3 regions of the Pradoshia eiseniae genome follow, and region 1 is predicted to be linked to each of the others. Evidence: riboswitches for the same ligand, from Rfam matches in the RefSeq annotation. Region 1 holds a riboswitch; each other region holds the start of a gene.
The links. Region 1 has a riboswitch for thiamine pyrophosphate ahead of thiM (hydroxyethylthiazole kinase). Riboswitches for the same ligand answer to the same signal wherever they lie in the genome.
Positions count from the first base shown of each region.

Region 2: linked by a shared signal. The riboswitch ahead of thiT (energy-coupled thiamine transporter ThiT) and the one ahead of thiM (hydroxyethylthiazole kinase) in region 1 are both predicted to bind thiamine pyrophosphate.
Region 3: linked by a shared signal. The riboswitch ahead of thiW (energy coupling factor transporter S component ThiW) and the one ahead of thiM (hydroxyethylthiazole kinase) in region 1 are both predicted to bind thiamine pyrophosphate.

Region 1 is NZ_PKOZ01000001.1:412,687-419,330, reverse strand. Features, by position in the region: gene CYL18_RS02035 (protein kinase domain-containing protein) at 1-579, shown strand, start outside; gene CYL18_RS02030 (GNAT family N-acetyltransferase) at 704-1,498, opposite strand; gene thiE (thiamine phosphate synthase) at 1,644-2,279, opposite strand; gene thiD (bifunctional hydroxymethylpyrimidine kinase/phosphomethylpyrimidine kinase) at 2,269-3,093, opposite strand; gene thiM (hydroxyethylthiazole kinase) at 3,090-3,875, opposite strand; TPP riboswitch at 3,965-4,066, opposite strand; TPP riboswitch at 4,136-4,235, opposite strand; gene CYL18_RS02010 (ArsR/SmtB family transcription factor) at 4,382-5,005, shown strand; gene CYL18_RS02005 (MFS transporter) at 5,072-6,340, shown strand; gene CYL18_RS02000 (aspartate/glutamate racemase family protein) at 6,423-6,644, opposite strand, start outside.
Region 2 is NZ_PKOZ01000004.1:231,028-237,671, forward strand. Features, by position in the region: gene CYL18_RS09740 (transglycosylase domain-containing protein) at 1-712, opposite strand, end outside; gene CYL18_RS19265 (hypothetical protein) at 841-1,017, opposite strand; gene CYL18_RS09750 (universal stress protein) at 1,229-1,729, shown strand; gene CYL18_RS09755 (helix-turn-helix transcriptional regulator) at 1,846-2,304, opposite strand; gene CYL18_RS09760 (winged helix-turn-helix transcriptional regulator) at 2,703-3,047, opposite strand; gene CYL18_RS09765 (nitroreductase family protein) at 3,178-3,795, shown strand; gene thiT (energy-coupled thiamine transporter ThiT) at 3,867-4,451, opposite strand; TPP riboswitch at 4,561-4,663, opposite strand; gene CYL18_RS09775 (dicarboxylate/amino acid:cation symporter) at 4,722-5,978, opposite strand; gene CYL18_RS19710 (Lmo0850 family protein) at 6,272-6,433, opposite strand.
Region 3 is NZ_PKOZ01000018.1:1,883-8,526, reverse strand. Features, by position in the region: gene CYL18_RS17210 (GNAT family N-acetyltransferase) at 1-315, opposite strand, end outside; gene CYL18_RS17205 (penicillin-binding transpeptidase domain-containing protein) at 531-2,546, opposite strand; TPP riboswitch at 2,745-2,856, shown strand; TPP riboswitch at 2,937-3,024, shown strand; gene thiW (energy coupling factor transporter S component ThiW) at 3,337-3,840, shown strand; gene CYL18_RS17195 (DUF4260 domain-containing protein) at 3,978-4,328, opposite strand; gene CYL18_RS17190 (MerR family transcriptional regulator) at 4,328-4,753, opposite strand; gene CYL18_RS19745 (DUF4181 domain-containing protein) at 5,037-5,441, shown strand; gene CYL18_RS17180 (stage III sporulation protein AH) at 5,555-5,980, opposite strand; gene CYL18_RS17175 (VOC family protein) at 6,136-6,537, opposite strand.

The sequences.
Region 1 (6,644 bases):
AATTTAATCAATTATAGCCAGGATCTAACACTTATTGGGACAGGCAGGAGTGCTTATGTATTCAAAATAAAAGAGAAAGCCTTGGCCTTAAAAGTATACTTTCCTCAAAAAGAGAAAATTGCTGTTGAGGAAGCGATGATTTACCGTAAATTGCAGCATATAGAGTACTATCCGACATTATATGATAGTGGTAAAAATTATATTGTCATTGATTATATTGAGGGCCATACATTGTTCCAGTGCTTAGAAAGAGGTATTTTTGTACCAAAAAAGAGATTTCAAGAAGTAAGTGAAGCTTTAGAAATGGTGAAGGAAGTCGGTTTAAATCCTGCTGATATTCATCTTAAAAACATCATTCTTACTTCAAGCCACGAGGTAAAAGTAATTGACGTTGCCCGATTCATGCAGCAGGAACAAGATAATCAGTGGAAGGATCTAGAGCGTGCCTATCATCAAGTGTACTCGAAATTTTATTTCCCTAAAAAAATTCCTACGTTCATTCTCAATTTTATTTCATTCATTTATAAAAAAAGATTTCTTCCAAAACCAATACGAGTTTTACTTGATCCTACTGAATAGAAATTGTATGCCCGGTACAATCTAAGCCAGAGGGGAATAAATCATATGAGACCGTAATCAAATTGCCTTAAAGACATCCTGAATACACATGGTTTTTGGATGGAATGCGCGGAAAAGGATACTATTAAATGAGTTTGGCCCCGACCGTCTTTTCGTAAAATTCTATCGGCCCTGCCTGCTCAATCACTGCATAGGCATAACCCCGTTCAGCCATATCCAGTAAACTTCTATGCAGCAATTCCTTTCCGGCCGAGCTTAACCGCTTTCGGCTAGAGGTTCCCATCGGACCAAACATCCCCTTTTTCTCCATATCAAAACAGGCAAAGCCGATGATTTCCCCTTTCTCTTCGGCTAGGAATACAGGAAGCTGACCTCTCGCTTGAAGATGGTCTATCCTTTTGATCCAGCGGTCTCCAAACTCAGCTTGTATGAATCGTTTCAACTCCGGCATATCCGCATACACCGCTCTGCGGATTGAATTTTTATAACTCAAATCCTCTTTCCTCTTAACAACTGCCAGTTGGACGATCATATCCCTCGGCACGCAAGCTATTTGGATGATGGCTTCTTTCATCTCCTTGGTCAACATATCATTCACCACATTATCTATTTCTACTATACTCTCAATAAGATGTCCCTCATTGATAAGTGTTTGGCGATAGTATTTTCTTTTCTCATCTGCTTTTTCAAATATGTTTTGGATATCCACAGACCCTTGATGATGCTTTTTGAATTGGCGAAGATAATCAGGTCCTAATTGGCTCTGCAAATAGAGGTGTATTTCTCCGCAAACGCCCGTAGACTCCCTGCAAGCTGCCATAAACAAATGATGCGGACAGATAACCCCATCATCATATTCAGCAGCTAGTTGAAGGATTCGGTTTCCTCTATTAGTAAAATGATAGTTATCTAGTTCCAAGCTGTTTGCCTCCTAATTCCTTATATTAATAGCCCCCTGATATTCTGGTCATCAGGGTCTGACCGCACTGTTTATATCCATTTCTTTAGATTAATGTCCCGAAGAAAAAACGGACAAATTAACTACCTGTCCGCTTAATCATTCTCTATAAAATCACAATTTCCTTCAGTTTACTTATATGTTCTTTCCTATTATCACTCTCACACAAGGCGGAAATGACCGCCACTCCATCCGCTCCAGCTTTCAATGGAATATAGGCATTGCTAGCCGTGATGCCGCCAATCGCTACAATCGGCAAATCCGGAAACAAAACTTTAGTTTCAGCGATCAGGGCAGTCCCTGCAGGTGGCGGGGCATTTTCCTTCGACTGTGTTCCAAAGACCGGACCAATCCCGACATAATCAGCCTTTGCGTGATAGGCAATCTCCGCCTCATCTCTGGAATGCACGGATACGCCTAGCCATCTCGAACCAATTCGTTCACGGATTTTCTCCACTCTGCCATCCTCCTGACCGATATGAAGACCATCGGTATCCAGCTTCAGCGCAAGCTCGACATCATCATTGACGATGAACGGCACGCCATATCGTTGGCAAAGACGCTGGCATTCTCTTGCCAGGGATTCATATTCCGCACCCTTTTTAGCGCCTCTGCCCTTCTCCCTGAACTGGAACATCGTGATACCGCCCTTCAAGGCGTCCTCTAAAACGTTAAGAAGGTTGGATTCCTTAACATTGACTGATCCCATTACAAAATAGATCTGCAGCTGTTCATGCTTCAACGATTTCCACCTCACATTTCTCCTGATTTAGCTTGTAGGCAAAATGATTCGTCGGGCCATTACCGCTTCCGAGCCCAAGTTCCTGTTCAATCGCCTGCTGGATGAAGTGCTTTGCTTCGAGAATGGATTCCCCTACGGTCCTTCCTTGCCCTAAAAACGCTGTGATTGCTGCCGAAAAGGTGCAGCCTGTCCCATGAGTATGCCTCGTTCTGACTCGCTTTGTCGTCATCTTAAAGGAACGGCCATTGGCAAAATAAACGGCGTCCGTCGCAAAATCCGGGTTATCCATATGCCCGCCCTTTATGACGACGCAACCTGCCCCTAGCTCAAGCAAATGCTCTGCCGCCTTTTCGACTTGACTGTCATGGCGGATGGACATCCCCGTCAAAACCTCGGCTTCGGGTATGTTTGGCGTAATGACCGTACTAAGCGGAATCAAATGATCCCGCAAGTCACGCACAGCCTCCATCCCGAGCAATTGTGCCCCTCCCTTTGCGACCATGACCGGGTCCACAACAAGCTGCAAGTCTCTCTTTCTCAGAATCTCCGCTATCTCTTGAATGATTTCACCGGAGGCAAGCATCCCGGTCTTGACTGCTCGCACAGGCAAATCATTTAAGACTGCCTCCGCCTGCGACCGGACAAATTGCGGAGTCGTTGTCAAAATATCATGAACACCCATCGTGTTTTGAGCGGTTAAAGCTGTAATGACGGAAGTACCAAACACCCCCAGCTCTTGGAACGTTTTCAAGTCAGCCTGAATCCCTGCACCGCCGCCAGAATCAGATCCGGCAATTGTCATCACTACATTCATGCTTCCCCCCTCCCGCTCGCATGGACAAATAATCGATCCAAAAAGGCAGCTTGAAAAGAAGCTGGATAAGGACTTGTTTGATAGGCTTCCTCACTTGCTTTTTTATACAGGAACAGTCCTTCAGCAAGCCTGTCTAATCGATGACTGTCACATGATGCCAGGATGGCTGTGCAAACAGAGCTGAGTAAGCACCCGCTGCCCGTGACTTGAGTAATCATCTCATGTCCGCCCTCTACCCAGCGTTCTCGTTCACCGTCCGTGAGATAATCCTTCTCTCCGGTCACAATAACTAGGCATCCATGTTCCAATGCTACCTTTTTTGCCTCCCTTTCCAGATGAATGGCTCCCGTGCCGCTGTCCACTCCCTTTTGCTCCCACTCAGCTCCCACGAGTGCAGCGAGCTCGCCAAGATTACAGCGAATGGCATCAATATGAACCTCTTGAAGTAACTCTCTTACTGCTTCCTTCCTATACGTGGCAGCCCCGACAGCGACCGGGTCAAGCAGTACAGGCATTCCCCTCTTATTGGCAGCCTTGCCCGCTTTCAGCATCGCCCGCCTCATCTGCGGATTAAGGGTGCCGATATTGATGGAAAGCGCCGATGCCACTTCGACAATCTCCTCCACCTCATCCGGTCCATCCGCCATAACCGGTGATGCCCCAATCGCAAGCAGTCCATTTGCCTGGAGATTGGCCGCTACATAATTCGTGATGCAATGAATGAGTGGATTCCTATCCCGGACTTGTGTGAATACAGTTGTTCCTTCAAATAAATAGTTCATCTTCTCTCCTCCATTTTGTCGATGGACGCAAGAAAGAAAAAGCCCCTCTATCTCACTAGCAAGAATAGAAGGGCCTAGCATCAGAATCGCTTCTGATGTTTATTGCTCCCTACGCCAGTATTAACTAAGACAGGTTCTAAGGGTCAGGTTTTAACCTTCTCAACTCCATAAGAGTCCCCCCGCAATCAAATTATTTAGTTTTAGGAAACAAATAAAGCTCTCCAAATAATAGATGGAGAGCTAAAATATACACAAATTAAGGCGTGTTATACTTTGCTCCCTACGCTAGTGTTAACTAAGTCAGGTTCTAAGGGTCAGGTTCTACCTTCTCAACTCCTAAGAGTCCCCCTGCAAATCATTTGATTGGTTTTACCTTATCAAAATCTTGTATCTTTTTCAATAATATATGGAAAATAAAAAACATATTGATTAATTATTTTACATAGTTTACCATATAGTTAAATTATTTTTAACCGAATAAAAATATATAACAGAGGAGCGAAAAAATGAAACCCATGTTAACCTTGACGGATTTCAGCCAAATCAAAGCCCTATCCGATCCTTTTCGGGCAGAGATTATGATGCGTCTCATGGAAAAACCTTATACAGGCCAGCAATTATCCGAGCATTTCGGCATGTCACGAGCCAAGATTCATTATCATATTAAGGACTTAGAAAAAAACGGGTTAATTGAAATCGTATATACCGAGGAAAAGAACGGAATCATCCAGAAGTTCTATCAATCAGTCGCCGCCGGATTTATACCGGCCGATCAACTATTACCATATAAAGAGGTTAGCGAATCTGCCAGGCAGTTAATCTTACAAATGAATGAACGATCTAAAAAACATATCCTGTCTGCTCCCGAGGAATCCTTTATCATGGATAAAGCTTCAGAAGACCCTTCCGAATGGAATTTTGTCGGTTCACTTTGGGAATTCACTGCAACAAGGGTGCAATTTCAAGCATGGGTTAAAAAATACCATAATTTGATGAACGAATTAACTAGCTTGGCAAAGGACGCTGAAAAGAATCCTGACAGTAAGGTGTACTTTGTTTCCACTACTGCCCTGCAGATTGATGAGCCATCCATGGATCGATATAAGGAGAAAGAAAAGAATCAAGATTGATTCTTTTTTTATCACCAACAGTCAGTTTTTATTTAACCGATTAAATAATTTTTAAGGAGATTAAATATGAATTTCTTCCGAGCAAACAAAAACTTTTCCTGGCTTTTATTAGGTAGAATCATTACGAATATTGGGGACAGCCTATATTACATAGCCGCCACATGGCTAGTCTATGACCTTGGCGGAAGCGCTTTTTATTCTGGTTTAGCGGGTTTCTTGATTTTATTTCCCAAAGTTCTTCAATTTTTATTCGGTCCCTTCATTGATAGGTGGCACCCCAAGAAAATCCTCACTTGTACTCAGTTGTTACAATGTATCCTTCTGCTCATGATCCCTTGCGCTTATTTTTTCAATCTATTAACCATACAGTTTTTGCTCATCATCATGCCCCTTATCGCTATCATCGAACAGTTCTCTTATCCAACTCAGAATAAACTCTTGCCTTTAGTGCTCAAGAAAGAGGACTTACTAAAAGGCAATACCTATTTTTCGTTTGCTTATCAAGGAATCGATCTTATCTTTAACGCCTTTGCGGGCATACTTGTAGCTTTGATTGGTGCCATCTCTTTATTCTTGGTCGACTCCATCACTTTTGCCACCTGCGCAATGATATTTAGTCTTTTAAAACTTTCTCATCTTCCAATAGACAATACACCTGTGAAACATTCGTATCATACATACATAAAAGAATTATCAGAAGGCCTGTCACTCGTATTCAAGGCATTGCTTCCTCTTTTGGCAGGAGCAATAGCTATCAACTTTACTATCGGTGCAACTTATGCCCTTTTACCGTCCTTTGCAGAAGAAAAAGGGGGCGCTCATATATACGGATATTATTTAACAAGTATCTCTGCTGGATTATTGCTTGGTGCATGGGCTGTACAGAAACTAGGAAAATTTAAAGTTGGAAGGTTAACCATATACGGGTATTTCTTAACTACATGTTTATGGGTTTTCTCTGCTCTTGTCCCTAATACTATTCTCAGCGTATTGTTATTTGGACTTGCATGGATACCAATCGGATACCTAAACATCTTCTTTGGGACGCTTAATCAAATTATTATTCCAAATGAACTGCTTGGACGAGTTACCTCAGCAAGCTATAGTCTTAGTGCCCTATCTTTACCCTTCGGATCATTGATAGGTGGTTTTTTCACGACAGCGGTTAATAACGAGATAATGTTTATGTTAACGGGAGCAGGCAGCCTAATAGCAGGTTTAATCTGGTTAATGAATGCCAGACTAAGAAACCTGCCTGAAGCAAGTAAAATTAATCATGAAACATTCCCGATTGGCGAGTACCCAAAAGAAATACAAGCAAGAGAAACCAACTAATTGAAGTAAAAGGAGCTGCATATAGATAGTAAATCATGCACACTAATATGAGACGGACATTTTATGCCCGTCTCTTGGGACATTAAATAAACCCATAATAAGAACGCTGACTATTCGCATCATGCGCCCAGCGAATGAGCGTCATGAAATCAAATACAGGCAACTGCACTGCTTGCTGGACATGAAAAGCGTAAGGGGGCAGGTCGCTGCATTCTAAGAGGATAGCTCCAATCTCTGGGTGTTTTTCTGTAATCTCAACTGCTTTCTGCACGACTTCAGCTCGCAGCCTCTCATTATGAAAGGC
Region 2 (6,644 bases), on a different contig from region 1:
GAACTACTCCTTGCCTTTTCTTGGCTGATTCAAAATTCTTATATGGGTCTAAGGCAGACGGCGAATGGATTAATCCAGCGAGCATAGCCGCTTCTGCCAGTGTAACGTCCTCCACATTCTTGCCAAAATAAACCCGGCTTGCATTCTGTATTCCCCATGCTCCATGGCCGAAATAAATCTGGTTCAAATACATTTCGAGAATCTCATCCTTCGAATACTGCTGTTCTATTTGACCGGCAATAACGACTTCCTTTATTTTTCTTTCATATGTCTTCTCTGGTGTAAGAATTGTATTTTTGGCCAGCTGCTGGGTAATGGTGCTTCCGCCTTGGACAATGCCGCCAGCGAATAAATTTTCAAAGGCTGCCCGTATGATACCCTTCATATCAATTCCATGATGCTCATAAAAACGATGATCCTCTATGGAGAGAACTGCATCAATAACATGTTCAGGCACTTCATTTATCGACACGCCCTCCATTTTGTTGGCGGTGATTTTACTTGCTTCTTCATTATCCTTATCATAAATAATTGTGGGTTTCATAAGCTCTGTATCTAAGTTGGATAAATCAACTTCTTCGTTTAATAAATACGTAAGGTACATCAACCCTATTAGTGTCAATATAGATATGCTGAGCAAGAGGATATGGAACACCTTAGAATGGTCAAGGAAATTCCCCAGCTTGTTCAGTATTTGTTTCATTCGAGACATAGTTCCTCCTTGCGATCAGGGTGTAAATTTTCTTTTTATCTACCCAAGTTCCACAAATTATACACAAAAATAAAAACAACTGGTATCCAGTTGTTTTAACTATTCTTTATTATCATGTCCATTATTCTCTATTTATGCCTTCTGTCTACTATGGCATTATCCGTCGAATCTGCTTCCTGACAGAGGGTCTCCATATACATATAAACAATTTGCTTTAGCTTATCATCTGCTCCGAGTATATCTAGATGGGTCAAGCATCTCCGTATAATTGGATGCACGTCTGCTGGCGTTGTTTTTTTATCCAATAGCCCCATCACCTCTTTTTTACATTATAAGCCTTCTTATTCAACATTGTCATTAGCCTTTTGTCATGTTTAATCATAAAAATACGAAATAATTGTTTTTACCTGAAAAAGAATATCCAATACGTCAGAAAATGTCTCTTATAAAATGTTTCTGAAATAAATATTTTGGATAAATGATAAAGTACAGGAGTAATAGAAGGGATGTGTAGCTATGTTTAATCATATTGTCGTTGCATTTGATGGATCTGATTCAAGCAAGAAAGGCTTATCATTGGGTATGGATTTATGCAAGAATAAAGAGGATTCATTACTATCCATCGTCCATGTATATGACCAATCAGATGATACGCAGAACTATCCAGCAGGGGCCAATCCGTTCGATGGAAAAGTACCGTTATACGTAGACCAATCACAAGGCCAGTCGATGGCATTACCTGACCAAGATGTCTATGAGCCATATACGGCAGATTCACGGTTAGCAGAGATTGAAAAATATGTAAAGGGCATCACTGATAATAGCCTTATCAGCCCTCATTTTATTGTATTGGAAGGGGATAGAGATGATGCCATACTGCAATACGCCGAGAAAGAAGGAGCAGATCTTATTATTGTCGGTAATAGCAGCAGTTCAACATTAAAAAGATTATTTCTCGGAAGCCTTTCACAAAAAATTATCAAAAATGCAAGCTGCCCAGTAATGGTGGCTAAATAAGACAGATTAACCTACCCGCTGCGAGCAGGTAGGTTTTTAATTATAAGAAGACAAAAAATCCTCGGCTAAAAAGCCGGGATTTCTAGTTGTCCGCTTTGACAAACACTTAAATAACATTACCCAACGCGATTCACCAGTTCTTTATACTTCTGTTCCGAAACCTCTCTCTCCAAGGAACTGAAGATACGATATTGATCATCATCTAAAATACGATAATGCTGGCTGATCATGTTTTGCTGAAGTGTATAACCTTTCTCCGAGGAAAGGTCCTTCCACCACATCTTCCCTCCGAGCATTTTTTCCTTCCGATAATCAATGCTCTCACGCGATACCGTTTCTATTACTTCAAGCGGGTCGCCCCCAAATAATGTTTGGACCGTCAATGTCTCTCGAAAGAGTGAGACGACAGCCACAACAGTTGTCCAGCTGGCCTCATTTCTCTCCTTTTCAATTTGCACTAGTGTTTTCTTTGAAATGCCGATGATTTCCGCCATCTTATCTTGTGTATAATCAACCTCAACCCGGATAAGTCTCATGCGCTCTGATATTAAACGAATTATTTCATCCTTTGTCATGCCATCCCTCTTCTCAATTAGTGTATGAAAACATGTTATAGTTATGGAATATTTTATCAATTATTGACCCGTTATAAATATTATAATTGAAATAAATGGAAAATTGTTGGTAATTTGTATATATTTACTGATTTTTTTATTCCCTTGAGTGATAAAATGAAACCTATTGTTACTGAATAGTTAGTTGTTTTATCGTCAATTCACTTCTTTTTTATGAGTTTTTGACAGGCTTTTCACCATCATCCTTAATTAAAACAACCCTTAATCAAGAAGAGTTGGCGTATCACATATAATTTCCTCCAGGAAATTTACACCCAAATAAGGTAGAAAACATAATAAAAAGCCGGAGAACCTCTATTCCAAATTTAAGAGGATTCTCCGGCCTGATAGTCTTACTTTTACTTCTTTTCCAGCTCATTTTTATATTCAACCCATTTTCGTATAGATAACATAACATCCTTCAATGCTTCTCCACTAGGTGTCAATTCATATTGGACTTTCTTTAAAGAACCATCTAAATAACTCTTTTTCACTAATTCCTCCTTCACTAATTCATTCAATCTTTCTGTCAGGACCCTGTCAGAGATTCCTTCAATCCGTCCAATTAATTCATGATATCTTTTCGGTCCATCCAGCAATGAGTATATGATAATCCCCATCCATTTTCGGCCGATAAATTCTATTGTCTTGTGAAAATCACTGCATATATGTAGCTTTGGACCATGATCTGTGGCTTCTGGCATAGAAATCGCCTCCATCTTTATGCTCTTATTATCATAACATGAATCTTATGCATTGACATGTTAACTTACTAATGGTAAGTTAACCAATATATAAAAACTAACTTTAAGTAAGTTTACAAGGAGAATAACCATGTCACAATTAGAACAAATTATCAAACAGCGTAAGTCCGTTCGAAGCTATGATCCCCAATTTCAAATTGACAAGCGTGAAATTCTTGAATTATTAAGCATTGCAGCCAATGCACCATCATCAAGCAACCTGCAGCCATGGCGTTTTATCGTTATCCAAAACAAAGAGCTTCAAAAAGAGATCCGGACACTTGGCTTCAACCAGGCGCAAATCGAAGAGTCGTCGGCAATCGTTGCCGTTATAGGTGATAGCGAAGCTTACAAAAACGTAGAAAAAATCTATTCCCTTAATGTTGAAAAAGGCTATATGGACCAATCTATCGCTGATCGGACAATCAAACAAACATTGAATGCATATCCAACAATGCCGAAGGAAGGATTAAAGGAAATTGCCGCTTATGATGCCGGCGCAATTGCCATGCAATTCATGCTGCTCGCCAAAGATCGCGGCTACGATACAATCACGATGGGCGGCTTCGACAAAGATGCATTCGCCAAACGCTTTGACCTGCCAGACAATCTCTTCCCAATTACTTTAATTGCTATCGGTAAGGCTCTAGCACCTGCATTCAATACTTCACGCCTGCCAATCGAATCTTTAACAACCTACTTTGATTAAATAGAAAAGACCGCAATAAAGGTTAGCCAATAACCTTTATCGCGGTCTTTCTTGTCTCCGTATTAAACAAATCAATAATGAGCTGCCTTCTTCAAGAGTAATCTTGGTGCTGAAGAGAAGAGCAGCATAATAACCCCGCCTGATACAATTACGCTCGGAAGCAAATAAGACAGATTATACAGGAGGGAGAAGATGATAACAGACTGCCCGTCCGCAGCCCCCGCTCCAAAGAAGACGACTCCCGCGATAAAGTGGGCAAGAAAACGCAATGAGCTTCCTACAAGAATCCCGCCTATTACATAAAGAATATTGGTTCTTCTATTGTTTCCGTTTGGTTGGACCAGACTGAAAAGGAGCCCCGATAAACCTACCGCTGAAAAAGCCACGATATAATCTAGAATTCCTTGAACTGGTGTCAGAATATAGGCCGTTCCTGATACGATTTGCAATAGACCCAATAACAGCCCGGTTACAACACCGCCTTTTACACCCCACCGCAAGGCCATCAAAAAGACTGGTACCATGGCAATTGATACGCTTCCTCCTTGTGCCCATAAACTAAAAGACATGATGTTTCCAAGCAAATCAAAAATAAATGCCATAGCCGCAAAAATAGCCACCTCAACCAAATACAACAAACGGTTATTTCTCATCATTGTTCCCCTTTCTTTTTGGAGGAGTACCTGAATCTTTCGAGAAAACGGGCTTATAAAATGCAAAAGAGCAATGTATGTCAAAAATGGCACACATTGCTCTCTTACAAATAGCATATATCCGCCACATTCCTACGCTAGAATTATCTAACAGGTTCGGAGGGTCAGAATTCGAACATTCACTCTCAGCCTCATGGGCTCCCCTTGTGGAATAAATTATATTCATTTTCTTATATGATACTAGAAGGAATTGCCAATAGCAAGGAGATTTCCTTACGCAGTCATCTCTTCCGTCATCTCTGGTGCTTCATCTTCATTTGCTTCATATTTCTTCTCAGATTGAGCAATAATGACAGCACAGGAAGCATCACCTGTAATATTTACGGCCGTACGCGTCATATCCAATAAGCGGTCAATTCCAAGAATAAGGCCAATTCCCTCGACCGGCAAGCCCACCTGTTCAAGTACCATAGCAAGTAGAATCAACCCGGCTCCTGGTACACCCGCTGTCCCAACACTGGCCAGAACCGCTGTCAGGATAACTGTCAACAATTGAGGAACCGTCAAATCAACGCCGTACGTTTGTGCAATAAAGACAACCGCAACCCCTTGAAGAATTCCTGTTCCGTCCATATTAATCGTTGCTCCAAGAGGCTGCACAAAGCTGCTGATGTTCTTTGGCACGTTAAGCGCTTTTTGAGCTGTTTCCATTGCTACTGGAAGAGCTGCACTGCTTGAAGACGTACTGAATCCCACAGCAATTGCCGGGAAAAACTTCTTAAAGAAATCTAGTGGATTGCTTCGTCCAAGCAGGGAAATCGCTCCGCCATATACAACAACTGTATGAATAAAGAGAGCTAACACAACCACAATCATGTAAAGGCCCATGCTCTTAATCGCAGCAATCCCTTGGCTACCGACTGCTGTTGCTACAAGAGCAAACGTAGCATAAGGAGCCGCCTTCATGATCATGTTGACAAGGTAAACCATTAATTCTTGTCCTTGTTCCAATAAATCAATAATGCCCTTCGTTTTTGAACCAAGCGCAGAAATTCCAAGCCCAAAGAAAATAGACATAACAATTACTTGAAGCATATTTCCTTCTGCCATGGCTTGAATAGGGTTTTTCGGAATGATATTTATGAGAGTATCTATTACTGAGGGAGCTTGACTAGCAGTGTATTCAGCAGCAGAGATATTTACTTGAGAGCCGGCACCCGGCTTGATTAACAAGGCAAGTCCAATACCGATGGTGATGGCAAAAGCAGTTGTGAAAAGGAAATATAGCATTGTCTTTCCGCCAATACGGCCTAGCTTTTTTGGATCGCCAAGACCAGCTGTTCCTAAAGTGATGGAAATGAGGACAATTGGTACCACTAACATCGTGATAGCATTGATGAATAAGGAACCAACTGGTTCAAAAAGATATGAATCAAAGATTTTAAATAGTTCAGGTGAAAATTGATTGAGACCTAAACCAACCAAAATACCCGTAATTAATCCTGTGATGATTTTTATTGTTAGCTTCATAGATGACCTCCTCTTAATCTAACCAACAGGTTATTTGTCTTCAAATATTGCAAGCTATAAAAACTTCTCCACTGTAGAGGGTTCTTAAAACTTTACTAACATAATATTAGACAAAATTTAGCGAAACAACAATGGTAATAATTACAGTGCTTGCACAGAATTCCATATAAATCTAAATATGTCTTATCTATGTTAAAAAAATGACTAGTTCCAACCACAGCAAAAAAGACGCCTAACAGCGCCTTGTAGAGTAAATGACTTATGATTAAACATACTTTTGTATGTATTATGCTTTAATGGCTCTTGACCTCGACTTGCTTCTTCAGGGAATAGGAATTCTGCAATAATTCGTTAAACGTTAGCTCTGAACAAACTACGCTAGAGAAAATTTCATTCCGGGATTTTGTTTTCTCAATTTTAACACCCTGTATCTTAAACTTAGATACGATATCCATTCTCACATTCTCCACCTTCTGATTTTTTACTGACCAGTACCAATTTACCCAAAAACCTTCTAACAAAACATCATTTGAGCAATAAGCTTGACTTTTGGTCAGGGTTTATTCTTATAGTTAAACTCTGTCGCAATCATTCTTATATATTCAAATGCTGCACTCTTTAGGTACAGTACTAATGAACTCACAATATTTAAATTGTACTAAACTC
Region 3 (6,644 bases), on a different contig from region 1:
TAATCGGCTTTCTCCAATAAACTGATCTATCCCATAGATTCTTTCGTTTGTTGTATAGCCATATCTTCTGAATTCATCTTCCTGAATTTTATAATATTGGATATAACCTATTGGTTCTTCTTTGTGTTCTATGATACAGGGGGTAACATTATGTTGTCCTTCTACTCTTGGACCGTATTTTTTTATGACTCTATCCATATTGGAAGGTGGCTCTTCATAGAATTCTAATACCTTCTTATCATTTAGCCACTTGACCATTACCTCATAATCATTCGCATTCATTAGTCGAATAAGCAGTTCGCCATTCTGTATCATTTTTCACCTCTGAGCTCACTTATTAACCCTGACTCTCCTTATGAATTTCAACATAAAATGGCATTACTCCTTCTTAAATCAGATGCCTCCGAGAAAATTTAGCGACAAATATTATTTTTGAATATTTAGAGGCCAATAAAAAACACCCTACAAAGCAGTCGTTTCACAACAGGACTGTTTTGTAAGGTGCACGGTATTCCAAACGGATGCTTAGATTATTTCAATCCTTTCGCATCCCATTTTTCAAATGTATTCAAGATCATTTTCTGTACGGCCTTGCCTCCGCCTTCATCTTGGACATTCTCTACTAGGATGGACATGACGACATTCGGGTTGTTTTGATCATAGGCAACAAACAAGCCATTTTCCTGTCCTTTTTCATCCTGGCTTTTCTTCAATTCAGCCGTTCCGGTCTTCCCGGCCAAGGCGTATTTATCAGACTTGGCAGCGGTCGCCGTTCCGTCCGTGACAACCTTGCGCATATCCTTCTTCAGTATGGCTGCGTTTTCACTTGAAGTGATGGAATCTTTCCAGACGGCCGCTTCCGTTGTCTCCAATAGGCGCGGTTTCATGAGGGTTCCGTCTTGGACGATTCCTCCATACAAGGATGCAAGGTGAACAAGGCTCATCAGCACCTCTCCTTGCCCATATCCGGTGTCAGCCAGAAGCTTGCTGTCTGTCAGCTTCCCGTCATTTGAAACCTGTGAAGCTCTTACTGGGTATTCAAGCGGGAACTCTTTCTCCCCTATGCCCAATTCTTTCAAGCCGCTGATCATTTTCTCTTCACCAATGGCCAGGGCCGTTTGGGCGAAATAAATATTATCTGAATACTGCAGGGCTGCTTCCAGGTCAACCGGTCTTTTCGGGTCGGTTACGCGTGTGATGGAGGCATTGCCCCATTCCGCCCCCTTCGACCATTTCAGTCCAGATATGTCGATTGTTTTATTCGGGTCAAGCGTTCCTTCATTCAGACCAATCATCGCTATAAGCGGCTTAATGGATGACCCTGGTGAGAATGCTGCGGAGAAGCGGTTCAATAGTGGCTGCTTCGCATCTTTCTCCAGCTTTGCATAGTTATCAGAGCTCATTCCTAAGATAAAGTCATTTGGATTAAAGGATGGCGAGCTCACAAGCGCGAGCACATCTCCTGTTTCAGGGTGGACGGCTGAATAGGTACCGGCCACGCCCTTCATGTTGGAAAAGGCGGTCTTCTGCAAATCGGCATCAATCATTAGTTTGACGCTTTGCCCATCCTCCGGCTCCGTTTCTGCGATTATGGAAGGCTCTTCCCGGTCAATATAAATGGTATAGCCATCCTTGCCGCGAAGCTCTTGCTCTAACAATTCCTCAAGTCCCCGCTTCCCGATGACACTGCTTGCGGAGTATCCCTTATCCTTATGCTTCTCAAGCTCTTCAGCGGTAATCGTTCCGACATAGCCTGTCAGATGAGCGGCACTTTCCTTATAAGGATATTCCCGCACCGCCGTTTCTCGGAACTGGACACCATCGATCGCTTTTAGCTTTTCAATTCGTTCCTTATCGTCCTTGGCAATTTTTTGGATGGGTACGAAAAGGGCAGGTTCCACCCAGCTTTGATTCAACTGCTTATCGATGTATTCAGTCGAGTTATCAAGTATTTTCGCGACCTCATCTTTTTTCGACTCATCAAATTGTTCTGGGACGATTCCGACCTGCTGGGCTGTTCCATTGATGGCAAGACCCTTTCCATTACGGTCAAAAATCTCGCCCCTCTGCGCTTTTGTGGAGCCAATACCTATCTTCTCATCTTTCTGCAAGTCCGGGAAAATAAAGGTCGTATCCCAGTCGATATACCAGTTCTCTTCTTCATCACGCGTTTCTTTCTTTAATTCTACTTCCTTATCAAACTCGATTTCTCCAGCGATGGAGTTCATCTTTACCTGAATCGGAAGCGTAACCTGCTCTTTATCCTCGTGCTCCTGTTCCTCTTCAAAATTGGTTTTCACCTCTAAATCGGTAATGCCAAGATCACTATATACTTTTTCATACCGATCGACGAAATCCTCACTTTTAAAGGTTTCCTTAGTGGAAGCCGAAAGATAATCCGCATACATATCATCAAATTTCTGCTCGTTCCACAGCTTCACATAATCTTTCAGCCGGCTTTCTGGCTGAACAGAATCATCTCTGCATCCTGCTGCAACCAATAATAATAAAAATAAAAAGCTTGCTAGAATTCTTTTTTTACTCACGGATTCTGCCCCCTCTCGAATCAATGTCTTAATTATAACAAAAGAGCGAATATTTATTGAGAAAAATTGTCCTTGCCTATTAGACTAAGGAGTAACAGACACATGTGATATATCTATTTAACAAAGGGTTAGGATATTTATTTTTCGAAATAGATTGATTTACTTACTAATTTTGGTAAGCTAATAGATAATTCATATAAACAGCACTAGGGGTGTCTTGCAAAAGGCTGAGATGGAGCTGGCGTTTCCTCCGAACCCTTTGAACCTGACCTAGTTCATGCTAGCGGAGGGAAGGTGAAATTATGAGGGATGACGTGTATTCCATTCATCCTGACCTTCCAATTGATTGGTCAGGGTTTTCTGATGTTAAAAGACTATGAACTAAATATGTATATCTACTAGGGGCGCCAATGGCTGAGAAGAACCCTTTGAACCTGATCTAGTTCATACTAGCGGAGGGAAGTAGGAATGATGAAGCTAGTATGACTTCTACCATTTACCACTTTCCATTTGTGAGAGTGGTTTTTATTTTGGTCTCCCCTTCCATTCAGTACCCATACGGCAATTACACTCCCTGCTGTTTATATGGTCGTCAATAGTATACGAGGAGGAAATTACATGGACACGTTTACTGAAAGATTGCACGCACACATTCAACCGATTTGGGAGCAAATCATCAGCATCTATTCGAATAAGTTTTAAGAAAAGGAACATTGCTGGAGGAAAAATTCGTTCATTGTTTAAAGGGCTAATTTAACAAACCGTAATCGAAGAAAGGTGAGTGTAAACCATGAACCGGACAAAAAAACTGACCATGACCGCTTTACTCGCAGCCATCACGAGTATATCCAGCAGCCTGATTTTCATCCCGATTGGATTCGCAAAGATATTCCCAATCCAGCATCTCGTAAACCTGCTTTCAGCTGTCCTATTGGGCCCGGCCTACGCCATTATGCAAGCCTTCCTCTCCTCCACTATCAGGAATATAATCGGAACGGGCAGCCTATTCGCCTATCCCGGAAGCATGATTGGCGCCTTCCTGGCAGCCATCCTTTACAGCAAGACAAAAAATATTGGGCTATCTGCCCTTGGCGAAGTAATCGGCACCGGCATACTAGGGGCAATCGCGACCTATCCCATAGCCGTTTTAATCCTCGGAGAAGAAATGACCATTTTCGGACTCATCCCTGCCTTCACGATCAGTTCCTTCACGGGAGCCTTATTGGGATATACTTTATTGAACCTATTAATCAGAAAACGGGTCATCCTGCCAGGTGGACAAAAGGTAAGGTAGCATAATCAAATTTGATGCAGCTCTATGCTTATAGAAGGCTTGCCGTATAATGTGACCTGCTCCTAGTCAGTAGAGAAAGTAAAACAAGCCGCCTCCATAAAGGAAGCGGCTTACTTTCTAGTGGCATAATGGCTCCATTACAATTTTTGTATATGTGTTATGTTAAAAGTGTCTTCATATTTCAATCCAAATCCCAATAATCTATCCATAAATATATGTGCTAGCCAGATAATTGATATTATGAGTAAATAAACATTTGAAAAGTAAAAGTAACTGATAAAGAAAAGTAGCGGTACAATCAAACTGTGTCCGAAATTATAAACAATGGCGCCAATTTTTTTATTCATTGCATAACCAATCATAGTTATATCAGGAACTAATAAAAGGACAAAAAACAGCCAAACCGGGAAATTTAGGTACACGTAAATATAAAAAGAAATGGCAAAGGCAATTCCATTTTCGATACGGACGATTCTTTTAACTGTCATTATAAATTCCTCTTATCGCTGCTTTTGAAGAGTTCAAACAGCAAATCCTCAATCACTTCTTTATTCTCTGTATATTTTTCTTCTTTTATCAGCTCTTTAACGTTTTTCAATGTCTTTGATGCTTGTTCATAAAACTGAATTTTCCCATCAATATTTGATAGCTTTTGCTCAATTAACCATACGGTTGAATTGTTACATTCTGCTGATATTGGTTTGTCTTTTAATATGAGCAATTGTTGAATCTCTTTAATTGTGAAGCCCAAATGCTTTAATACGATGATAAGCTGCAGCTGCTTTTCACTATCTTCATCATATTCTCGATACCCATTGTCTCGCCTTTTAGGCTTCAATATCTGCTCTTTCTCATAATAACGAATCGTATCCGTTTGAATCTTATATTTCTTAGAGAAATCTTTGATTTGCATATGAACCACTCTCCCAATACCACCATAACATTGGAGTATTGTCTAAGGTCAAGGGTATAAATATATATATATTTATAAATCAATTGAAAAAGAGTCACTTCTTAATCTTTACCATTTCCCCTCCCGCTAATCTGCAGCCTTTTATTAATAGGCTGTTATCGTAAAGATTATTGCTTAGGGAAGCTGCTATTCATTTTACTGTACAATTTTAGATTGAGAGCGCCTCCTTGAACAGAGGGACAGGTTAGCTTTAGAAGGGTTTCTATCATCCATATCGAATTATATGGTTATAGTATTTGAAGCAGTGACTAATAAAGATAAATGGAGAGGGTTAATTTTGAGGCTGTTGACGGTTCTAATTATTTTATTATTAGTAGTATTTTCGGTAGAAAAAATGACAGATAAATTTTGGGGTGTAAAGAGAAAAAGCATCTCCGAAACTCCCGGTAAAAGAATTGACCGATGGGGAAGAGCGATAATAATCTTTATATTTGTAGTATCCAGTATTACCAAGGGTTCGAGTGTCATTCTAGAATGGCAATTCGTTCTATTTTTCATGGCATTAATGGGGTTTCAAGTTATTTTGGAGTGGAAATATCTAAAGAAATCTAAACAATATATCTCGTCATTAATAAGTTCGATGATAATTTGCCCTATCATTTTGCTTGTAATTCACTTTTACAGCTAGACCATTAGCAGAAGATGGCTGTCAAATTGACGGTCTTTTAAACTTACGGGGGCTTCATTAAACAATGAGACAGCAAAAATGCTGTCTTTTTCTTATGGAATTAGCAACAATCCTTACGAAAAGAGCCTGAAACTATCCCAGACGCTCTCTTCCACCAAATAGTATTTTTCGTGAGAGCAAACAGCTAATATACATTTATCCTTATGGTAAAACATTAAGTCTTCTGGCCGTTCCGGACTAATCCAATCAAAAAGCGAATGACATTGATCTTTCAAAAATTGTCTTGTTGCATTATTCATTTTGAAATAATAAACGTATGCTGTATCTTCAGAAAGCCTTGTCGTTTCCCATTCTTTCTGTATTCGCCTCTCGATTAAATGTTCTTCCATGTCGGTTATCACATTCTCCATATAGGCATGATACTCTTTTTCAAATTCCATCAATTGTCTATCTGCTACAAAAGCAAAGCAATCACAATTCCTTAAGAGTAAGTCTATTAATTGCTTATAACGTTTGCCCTTTACATTTTTATTTATCATTAACATGTCCATCTCATCTCTACACTCCATCTCTATATTCACAGCTATCTGCAAAACACTTATCCTTAAAGTTCTTTATAGCTTTGAAGTAATGGAATTAAGCCCATCTTTATAAGAAGGTTAAACTAACAACTCTTCCACGCTTCAGCAATTTATCAAAAATATTCTCTATTACCTAAGATAGTCGTAATACGCTCTCTTTCCTTTGACTTGTTTATGTATTCGAATAGACCAATACCGTTCCCCCAAGGGTCTGTAAAACTGCCCCACCTTACCGGGACTCCTGGTCTTGAGAATATCTCAAAATGATCAACCTTTAATTCTCGGCATAGCCTCTCTTTTTCGTACATTATGTCTTTTACCCCTATTCGAAGAGGTCCACTGCCTCCCGAAGGCGTTCCTTCAGCGACTTGTAACCAACACCCAGGTATGAGTTCCCACTCTGCAAACCCCTCATGTGGAATAAAATCAGGCGTTTTATTCAAAAAGATTTCATACCACCTTTGACCAATACTTATATCTGTAACTCGAACTTGATAGGTTACTTCGAATATCATTGAACTGCCTCCCAAATCAAACTATTCCTGCTCTCTTCGGTTCAAACTGTTAATTTCTATTTTTGTATTTATCCAACTGATACCAACAAAAAAAGATAATCACAACT